DNA from 3 places in the Nonomuraea recticatena genome. Region 2 is predicted to be linked to each of the others. Evidence: riboswitches for the same ligand, from Rfam matches in the RefSeq annotation. Region 2 holds a riboswitch; each other region holds the start of a gene.

Region 1 (3,240 bases), on a different contig from region 2:
TCGAGGACGCGGTCACCTATGTCAACGCCCCCCTCCTGGCCAAGGAGCGCGGCCTGACGGTCGAGCTGATCACCAGCTCGGAGAGCCCCGACTGGAGGAACGTCGTCAGCGTCCGCGGCGTGCTGGCCGACGGCCGTACCGTCTCGGTGTCGGGAACGCTCTCGGGCCCGCGTCAGGTCACCAAGATCGTCGAGGTCAACGGCTACGAGATGGAGATCGAGCCGACCGACCACCTGGCCTTCCTCACCTACACCGACCGTCCCGGCATCGTCGGCGTCGTCGGCAGGCTGCTGGGCGAGCACGGCATCAACATCGCCTCGATGCAGGTGGCGCGCGACGTCAAGGGCGGCAAGGCGCTCATCGCCCTGACCGTCGACTCGGCGATCCCCGCCGACGTGGTCGACCAGATCGTGGCAGAGATCGGCGCGGACAGCGGCCGCTCGGTCGACCTGACCGACTGACCCCGTCTCGCATGGAACGCCCTCCCGCGCACCGCGGGAGGGCGTTCGCGCGTTCGGGGGCGACTGTCACCGATGTCTCATATCGTGAGATATTCGGACGTCCTACGAGACAGTCTGGACCGTGCCAGGTACTTTTGAAGTAATGCGCTGGGTACTCGTACTTATTACCTGCCGCGACGGGGCCTGTTAGGGCAGGTCGACGACCCGTCGCGGTGAGCGGCGTTGTGTCGGCCTTAAGTCCCCTTCGTCCGGTCCGTGACCCGGACCGCACGAGCTCAGGCCCGGTCGGATTCGCGACCGGAGTCCGACGTCCGATTCATACGCGTCCGCGAAATGAGATGAGTCACGTGTACGACATGTACCCATGGAACCGTGCGGAAGAGCATGAGGAAGAGGCGGCGGAGGCCGTCCAGACCGCGCTGGACCGCAGGGACAACGGCGGTTCCCCCTCCCCTCGCTGAGCCGGGCCGTTCCGGTGGAGGTCCCCCTGCTCCACCGGGGCGACCCCACCGCTGACACTCTCCGCGAAAGCGCAGTCGTCCCCCCGCGCCTGCCGTGGTGGCGGGAGCGCGAGGGGACGGCCTCGTACGGGCGTGCCGCCGCCTACAGGGTGGCGGTCAGCATCGCGGGGGCGGGTTCCTGCTTGGCCTTGGCCTGCTTCATCGCGAGCGCCACACCCTTGGGGTCTGGACGCACCGCGCCGACGAACGCCTGCCGTCGCCAGGCGCTGAGCTTCTCCTCCTTCACCACGTCACCCGAGCGGGGTGCGTGCACCATGTGTCCCGGCCTGGAGATCATGCCCACATGGCCGAGGCCGCTGAAGAAGACCAGGTCGCCGGGCTTGAGGTTGTCCCACGAGATCTTCCTCGAGAAGGCCCGGTACTGGTCGGCGGCCACCCTGGGCAGTTCGATGCCCGCCTTCTCGTAGGCCTTGAGCATCAGGCCCGAGCAGTCGTAGCCGCCGGAGCCCGTGCCGCCCCAGACGTACGGCGTGCCGCGCTTGGCCAGCGCGAACTTGAGGGCGACCCGCCAGGCGGGGGTGGATTGTTCGCTGATTCGCGCCTTCTTGACGTCGGCGCCGGTGATGCTGCTCGCCGAGCCCTTGCCGGTGGCGGAGCTCGAGGGGGTGTCGGAGCCGGTGGTGTCCGCGACGGCGGGGGATGCCGTCACGAGGGCTCCTGCGGCGAGAAGACCGCAGAGGACCGCGGTCGTGGTGATGCGAGACAGGGGACTGTCCTTCCACGTGGCCGACCGGGTTAGCTGACGGGCTCGGGCGTGGAAGCCGCCCTACGGTGTGGGGACACCGATTCGCCCCAGGGGGAAATGGGTCCCCGGCTCCGTGCACTCCGCAACGGATTAGGCAGCACGGACTCTAACGAAAGGGTCAAAGCACCGCAAACAGGACAAAACTGGACGTCCGACAAGTGAGATGAGTGTTCGTCCATCGAGACGAGCCGGTAAGGTACCGCCCATGGAGTCGCGCAACATTCGTCTGGCCGTCATCCCCGGCGACGGGATCGGCACCGAGGTCGTCACCGAAGGGCTCAAGGTCCTCGAGGCGGTCGGCGTCAAGATCGAGTCCACGCACTACGATCTGGGCGCCACCCGCTACCACGCCACCGGGGAGACCCTGAGCGACGAGGTCCTGCAGGAGCTGCGCGGCTACGACGCCATCCTGCTCGGCGCCATCGGCGACCCCAGCGTGCCGCCGGGCATCCTCGAGCGTGAACTCCTGCTCCGCCTGCGTTTCGAGCTCGACCACTACGTCAACCTGCGCCCGGTCAAGCTCTTCCCCGGCGTGGAGACCCCGCTGGCCGACACCCTCCCTGGCGACATCGACATGGTCGTCGTCCGCGAGGGCACCGAGAGCCTCTACGCGGGAGCCGGTGGCGTCCTGCGCCGCGGCACTCCCCACGAGATCGCCACCCAGGAGTCGCTCAACACCGCCTTCGGCGTCGAGCGCGTGGTCCGCTACGCCTTCGCCAGGGCCGCCGAGCGGCCGCGCAAGAAGCTCACGCTGGTCCACAAGACCAACGTGCTCACCTACGCGGGCGACCTGTGGCAGCGCACGGTCAACAGGATCGCGCCCGAGTTCCCCGAGGTCACCACCGACTACCAGCACATCGACGCGGCCTCGATGTTCTTCGTCAACCAGCCCGAGCGCTTCGACGTGATCGTCACCGACAACCTCTTCGGCGACATCATCACCGACATCGGCGCCGCCATCGCCGGTGGCATCGGCCTGGCCGCCAGCGGCAACATCAACCCCGACCGCACCGCGCCCAGCATGTTCGAGCCGGTCCACGGCAGCGCCCCCGACATCGCGGGCCAGGGCAAGGCCGACCCGACGGCCACCATCCTGTCGGTCGCCATGATGCTCGACCACCTCGGCCTGACCGAGGAGGCGGCCCGCGTCGAGCAGGCCGTCGCCGACGACATCGTGGAGCGCCTGGCCGGATGGGCCGGCCGCACCACGCACGAGATCGGTGACGACATCACCGCACGAGTATCCGGCGGCGCCTGACCGCCGTGTGCACCCCCAGCCCGGCGGCCTCGCAGCCGCCGGTGCTTCATTGACGCCTGGCGGCCAGCGAGAACCGCCAGGCGTTTGCTGTAGGTTCCCGTTACCCGGTCCAGCGCAAAATGGACTCAGGGCAAATCTCGCGAAAAGAGAAGGATTTCCGTCATGACCACCGCTCAGAAGCTCAGCTTCGATGTGCAGCTCTCCGACCACGCTCGCACTGCGGCAGAGCGTGAGCAGGTACTGGCGAGTCCGGGG
Region 2 (3,240 bases):
AGCTGCTGCGCAGGCTCGGCGCCTACCGGGTGGGCAACCCCAACAGCACCGGCATCAAGTACACGGGCTCGGCCTCGGGCAACGCCGCCTCGGTGCTCAGCTTCGCCTACGCGCAGGTCGGCAAGCCCTACCAGTACGGTGGCACGGGCCCGGGCGGCTGGGACTGCTCAGGCCTCACGCAGGCCTCCTGGCGCGCGGCCGGCGTCTCGCTGCCCCGCACGACGTGGGAGCAGTGGGCCTGGGGCGCCAAGCGCAGGGTCTCCCTCGACAACCTGCAGCCCGGTGACCTCATCTTCAGCGAGGGCCTCGGGCACGTGAGCATCTACGCGGGCGGCGGCAAGATCGTCCATGCGCCGCAGACCGGTGACGTGGTCAAGGTCGTCCCTCTGTCGGCCTACGGCAGGCGGCTGGTCGGCGCGGTCCGCCCGTAGGCCGCGCTCATCGCGCGCAGAACGTCCAGATAGGCGCTCACGGCGGGCGGGCGCCCGTCGGCGGGCAGGACGGCGGCGCTGATCCTTCTGGCGGGCAGCGCGGGCGATGGGTGGGCCAGCCTGATGTCCGAGCGCACCGACCTGCCGGCGATGGACGGATAGAGCATCACGCCCACGCCCGCGGCCACCAGGCCCTGGCGGCCGTTCCAGTCGTCGCACAGGTGCGTGATCTTCGGCGGCCCTCCCATCGCGGCCGACAGTTCGGCCGCCGGGCCGAGGCAGTCGGGGTGGGTGCCGTCGATCCAGTGCTCGGCGGCCAGGTCGGCCAGCCGTACCTGCTCCTGGGACGCGAGGGGATGGTCGGCGGGCAGGGCCACCATCGGCTCGTCGTCGAACAGGAAGAGCGTCTCGAGCCCAGGATCGGGGTCGGCGTCCCACGAGGTGACCAGCGCGACGTCGATCGCGCCTTCGAGCAGTCTCGCGTCGCCGCGCTCTCCCACGGTGAGTGAGAGCTCGACGTCGGGGTGGGTGGCGGTGAAGCGGCGGAAGCTCTCGGGGACGAACCTGGTGGCCGCGCTGGGGAAGGCCGCCACACGCACCCTGCCGCTCTCGGCGGCGGCGAAGGCTCGCAGCCTGGTCTCGAACAGGCTCATCCCGTCGACCACGGCGGCCGCCTGCTCCATGGCGGCCAGACCCGCCTCCGTGGGCTGCACGCCTCGCGGGCGGCGGTGGAAGAGCCTGACGCCCGTGCGGCGCTCCAGGGTGGCGATCTGGCGGGAGACGGCCGGCTGCGTCATCGACAGGGCCTCGGCGGCGGCGGAGAAGGAGCCGTGCCGTCCGACTTCGAGCAGAACGCGCAGGGACCACAGATCAAGCATGCGAAGAGCTTATGGCAGAGCGGTCAGACCCCTCGTTCGGCTGATGTTACTGCTGTGACTGATGTGACAAATGGGACCTGACTTCGCCTGGTGACAGCAACTGTGAGGAGGGTCACAATTGTCGCTTGCAACGGTCCATGGAGCAGTGATTTGTCTCTTGACAACCACCCGTGGACGATCTTGACTCCTTTACTTCGACTTTGCCTGCTCTTGGTGGGCCGGGTACCTTCTCGCTTCGCGGCGACCAAGCCATGGCGCCCGCCACGTCCACCGGCCCTGTCAGCGGCCGGTGTGCACGCATAACGATCCGCTGGTCGCCGCGCCGAACCCCCAGATGAGCGTGCGCGGTCGACCCGCCGAATCCGTGCGGAATGGAGCACGGAGCCGGGGACCCGAGCACCTGGGGTGAGTCCGGCCTGCGGGCCGGTAGGGCGACTTCCACGCCCGAACCCGTCAGCTAACCCGGTAGGCATTCGTGGAAGATTCAAGGAGACGTTCTGTCCACCCCTGTTAACAAGACCCGTCTGTCCTGCCTTGCCCTGAGTGGCGTCATGGCCGCGATGGGAGGAGTCGTCCTCCACGCACCAGCCGCTCACGCGACCCCCATCGAGGCGAGCGCGGTGAAGACGGCAGCAGTGAAGATCGACGTCGCGCGGACGAGCGTGGCGAAGGCGAGCGCCGGCAAGGCGCGCGTCGTGTCGAAGTCGCAGGCGAAGGCGGCTCGGCAGAAGTTGAGGGCTGCCAAGGCCGTCGGAGTGGCGAAGAAGCAGCTCGGTGACCCCTACCGCTACGGCGGGACGGGTCCTGGCTCCTTCGACTGCTCGGGTCTGGTGCAGTACGCCTGGTCCAAGGCGGGGATCAGGATCCCGCGCGTGACGCACAGCCAGTACGCACGCATCAAGAAGAAGGTCTCCTGGCGCAGCCTCAAGCCCGGTGACCTGATGTTCTTCCGCGGCAAGGGCCATGTCGGCATGTACGTCGGCAAGGGCCGGATGATCCACTCACCCAGCTCGGGCAAGACGGTGCGGATCGAGAAGATCAGCGGCTGGCGCAAGTCCTCCTTCGCCGGCGCGGTCCGCCCCGGCGCGTAGGCGCACGCAGAGAGCCCCGTCCATTCCTCTGGGACGGGGCTCTCCGCCGTCCGGGCTAGCATCGCTGCCGTGGTGAGCCGAAGAGCCGTGCTGGCGGCCGCGCTGGCGGGGACGGTGCCGGGGTCGGCCGGCCCTCGCCTGCCGTCCGAGGCCCGTGGCCTGTGGGAGTCGGGTGTCACCTTCGCGTACGGCGCGCGCTCGCTCGCCGTCGGCCACCACGCACCCGCCACGCTGCTTCGCGACCTCGCGGCGCGGGCCGACGCCGCCGGCCGCACGGTCTCGGCGGTGCTGCGGCGCCCCGTACGGCCGGTGGTCGTGGTGCCGGCCAGCACCGAGGAGGCGGCGGCGCTGGCCGGCACGGGCTCGCTCGAGGGGCTGGCCGCGCTGGCGTCGCGCGGAAGGGTGATCGTCGTCCCCGGCGCCTTCTCGCGGCTGACCCCCGTGGGACGCGACGTGGTGCTCGCCCACGAGCTCACCCACGTCGCAGCGGGCACGCACGGCGGTCCCGTGTGGCTGCGAGAGGGCTTCGCCGACTACGTCGGCTACCTCGGCTCGGGGCTGGAGGTCGGCGTCGCGGCCGCGGAGCTGGCCGAGGAGGTCGGCTCGGGACGGACGAGCGCCCGGCTGCCGGCCGACGGCGACTTCACGCCGGGCGCGCCCAGGCTCGCGCAGGTCTACCAGGAGTCGTGGCTGGCCTGCCGCCTGATCGCGGGCCGCTACGGCGAGCGGGCGCTGGTCGAGCTCTACGATCGGGCTGCGGGGCGCGATCTGGCCCAGGCGCTGCGCCCTCTCGGCCTGTCGGTCCCCACGCTGACCGGCCTGTGGCGCGAGTATGTCCGG
Region 3 (3,240 bases), on a different contig from region 2:
CTGTGACCGCGTCCATGATCTCCTCCCACAGCGGGCGGGGCAGGTCGTGGCCCATGCCGGGGTAGGTGAGCAGCGTGGCGCCGGGGATGGCGGCCGCGGTGGCCCTGCCGCCCGCGATCTGCACCAGCGGGTCGGCCTCGCCGTGGATCACCAGTGCGGGCATCGTGAGCCCGCCCAGCCCCTCGGTACGGTCACCGGAGGCGAGGATCGCGGCGAGCTGGCGGGCGGTCCCCGCGGGGTCGTAGGCGCGGTCGTAGGCCAGGCCCGCGACCTTCGCGATGCGCTCGCGGTCCATCTCGTAGCCGGGTGAGCCGATCACCGCCCAGACCTCGAGCGCCCGCTCGACGGCGGTCTGCCTGTCGGGAGCGGGCGGTGAGAACAGCGCGGCCATCGCCTCGGGGGTGGGCGGTCCCACGTCGGGCCCGGGCGTGGACATGATCGAGGTGAGCGAGAGCACCCGGTCGGGATGGCCGATGGCGAGCGCCTGGGCGATCATGCCGCCCATGGAGACGCCCAGCACGTGGGCGGCAGGCCAGCCGAGCGCGTCCATGAGACCGGCCGCGTCGTCTGCCATGTCACTCAGCAGGTAGGGCGCGGCCGCACTGGGGACGAGCTCGGGCACTCCCGCCTCGGTGAGATGGGTGGAGAGCCCCACGTCGCGGTTGTCGTAACGGACGACGTGGTGGCCCCTCGCGGCGAGGAGCTCGCAGAACTCCTCGTCCCAGTGAACGAGCTGCGAGCCCAGCCCCATGATCAGCAGGAGCGGTCGGTCACCGGGGGTGCCGAAGCTGTCGTAGGCGATCTCGATGCCGTTGCTCTTCGCCATGAGCGTCATGCGGAACAGAATGACATTCTGTTCCGCATGACGGCAAGGCCGTCCTAGCGGCGGACGGCCCTGCGGATCCGGCCGCGGCCCAGGTAGCCGACTCCGCCCACGACCGCGAGGCCGCCGACGAGGGCGAGCGCGGTGCCGGTGCGGGAGGTGTCGGACGTGGTCTCGGCGGCGGTGGTCGCAGCGGTGGCGTCGGTGTTCAGCGAGGCGGGCGCGATGGCCGCGGCCTTGCCGGCCTCCTTGGGCTCCTCGACCTGCTCGGCCTTCTCCTTCAGCGCGGCCACCTTCGCGGCCTCGGCCTTCTTCTCCTCGGCGGCCTTCTTCTTGGCCGCGACGGCGAGGACGTCCACCGGAGGCTTGGCCGGGTTGGTGTCCTTGCGGCCCCACGCGCCGGTGGAGAAGGCGACGGGGTGGTTCTTCTTGCCCACGCCGTTGCCCCACTTGGTGATGACGTACTGGACCTTGATGTGGCCCTGTCCGCCGTTGCCGTCCACGCCCAGCGTGCTGGAGTTGAAGGTGCCGCCGGTCAGGTCGGCGAAGGTCTTGGCGTCGAGGTCGAGCATGATGCCGTTGTTCGAGGGGGCGCCGGGACCGCGGTCACCGACGAAGAAGGGGGCCTTCTTGCCCTTGTAGACGACGTAGCCCTCGGTCATGAGGGGCCAGCTCGGGCTGGCGGCCAGGCCCTTGCGCATCGAGATGCCGCTGGCAGGCAGGCCGGTGTCACCGGCGCGGCCGGAGGCGTCGTCCCAGTAGTAGGAGGCGGTGGTGGATCCCTTGAGGAGGGTCCGCTGCTCGGTGGCCTGGCTGATGTCGGGGGCGGTGGGCTCGGCGAAAGCGGTGGCGGCGCCGGCGCCGACGGTGATGGCGGTGGTGACGAGCAGAGCGGAAACGCGCATGCCGAAGCGGGCGGTCATGAAAGTCCTTTGTTTGAGGCAATGGGAATGCCGCGCTCAAAGTGAGATCAGCGAAAGGCGTAGCCGGGCACAGGCCGAACGGACGCTACGCGGAGCGCGGAGGAAGGAAGGGGGAAGTAAAGGGGCCGCTCAGCAGGCGGCGGGTATCATCGCTACAGGGGCGTGGCGGTAGTGCATGGGGGTTCGGTCCTCTCCATCTCGCCTACCGGGTTAGCTGACGGGTTCGGGCGTGGAGATGCCCTACCGGCCCGTGGGCCGGATTCACCCCAATGAGATGGGTCCCCGGTTCCCGCACTGCGGGATTCGGCGCCAGCCGGCCTGCCTTCCTGATGAAGGGCAAGGTCACCAGCTGGTAACGCAATGGACTCTAGGGGCAAAACACCCCAAAGGCAAAAGCAAACCCATGAATCGGGCAGAAGATCTACCCTTTATCGTCACGATTCAACCGGGTTGGCGTCACCCGAAACCCCTGAAAAACAGAGGAATACGCGCGCTCTGATCATTAATGCGATCTAGCCAAGAAAATCATGAAATTCCCTGACGAATCAGGGCCTGTGAGCCCTCCCCCTGCCCGCCGGAGGGCGGGCACGGGGAGGCGCGGGTCACACCTCGAGCTTCTCCTCGATGGCGCGCATCTGGTGACGGGCCATCGCCAGGTTGGCCCTCCCGCGGTCCAGCGCGAGGTAAAGGAACAGTCCCTTCCCGCCCCTGCCGGTCATCGGCCTGATGATGTGGTACTGCCCGGTCAGGGAGATCAGGATGTCCTCGATGGTGTCCTTGAGGCCAAGCGACTCCATGGTGCGCAGCTTGGCCTTGACCACCTCGGTGTTGCCCGCGGCCGCCACCTGCAGGTCCAGGTCCTTGGAGCCGCCCAGCGCGCCCAGCGCCATGCCGCTGCCGTAGTCGACCACCACGGCGCCGAGGGCGCCGTCGATCGCCATCATCTCCTTGAGGGAGACGTCCATGCTCGCCATGCTTTCCTCCGTCGGGGGTGTGAGTCACCGCTTGCGTGATGCGATGGCGGCCACGCTCGCCGCCGTCTTGCGGCCCTCCAGCCGCAGCAGCCCCAGGTTGGTTCCGGGCTCGGCCAGGACTGTGAGGACGATCGTGGGGCCCGCCGCATAGAAGGCGGCGAAGCCGGCCGTACCGGAGATGAGCGTCTCCTCCAGCGCGCCCTTGCCCGCCATGGCGGCCATGCGCGCGCTCAGCGCGAGCAGGGCGGCGGAGAGCGCCGCGGTCTGCTCGGCGTTGTCCGCGTTCAGATCGCAGGCGACGGGCAGCCCGTCGACCGTGCAGGCGACGCTCCCGCTGATGTCGGGGGTGCGCTCCCTGAGGAGGACCATCTCTCTCAGCACCTCTTCTCGCAGCTCCACCGGTGGTCTCCTTCTGAGTGAGGGGAACCTCACGACAGCTCCTCCAGCGCCTTCTTCAGCCGGATCAGCAGGTTCAGGTCGGTCGGGTCGCCGTTCACCGCCGGCCCGAGAGGCAGCGCGG

The links. Region 2 has a riboswitch for cyclic di-AMP ahead of ABFX50_RS44495 (C40 family peptidase). Riboswitches for the same ligand answer to the same signal wherever they lie in the genome.
Region 1: linked by a shared signal. The riboswitch ahead of ABFX50_RS17950 (C40 family peptidase) and the one ahead of ABFX50_RS44495 (C40 family peptidase) in region 2 are both predicted to bind cyclic di-AMP.
Region 3: linked by a shared signal. The riboswitch ahead of ABFX50_RS37690 (hypothetical protein) and the one ahead of ABFX50_RS44495 (C40 family peptidase) in region 2 are both predicted to bind cyclic di-AMP.

Annotation. Positions count from the first base shown of each region.
Region 1 is NZ_BAAATE010000008.1:104,278-107,517, reverse strand. Features, by position in the region: gene serA (phosphoglycerate dehydrogenase) at 1-461, shown strand, start outside; gene ABFX50_RS17950 (C40 family peptidase) at 1,065-1,631, opposite strand; cyclic di-AMP (ydaO/yuaA leader) riboswitch at 1,692-1,834, opposite strand; gene ABFX50_RS17945 (3-isopropylmalate dehydrogenase) at 1,933-2,985, shown strand; gene ABFX50_RS17940 (branched-chain amino acid aminotransferase) at 3,148-3,240, shown strand, end outside.
Region 2 is NZ_BAAATE010000042.1:53,122-56,361, reverse strand. Features, by position in the region: gene ABFX50_RS44505 (C40 family peptidase) at 1-431, shown strand, start outside; gene ABFX50_RS44500 (LysR family transcriptional regulator) at 395-1,309, opposite strand; cyclic di-AMP (ydaO/yuaA leader) riboswitch at 1,654-1,796, shown strand; gene ABFX50_RS44495 (C40 family peptidase) at 1,972-2,400, shown strand; gene ABFX50_RS44490 (hypothetical protein) at 2,470-3,240, shown strand, end outside.
Region 3 is NZ_BAAATE010000028.1:90,265-93,504, reverse strand. Features, by position in the region: gene ABFX50_RS37695 (alpha/beta fold hydrolase) at 1-835, opposite strand, end outside; gene ABFX50_RS37700 (DUF4388 domain-containing protein) at 1-6, shown strand, start outside; gene ABFX50_RS37690 (hypothetical protein) at 880-1,746, opposite strand; cyclic di-AMP (ydaO/yuaA leader) riboswitch at 1,931-2,065, opposite strand; gene ABFX50_RS37685 (hypothetical protein) at 2,349-2,720, opposite strand; gene ABFX50_RS37680 (roadblock/LC7 domain-containing protein) at 2,745-3,119, opposite strand; gene ABFX50_RS37675 (hypothetical protein) at 3,149-3,240, opposite strand, start outside.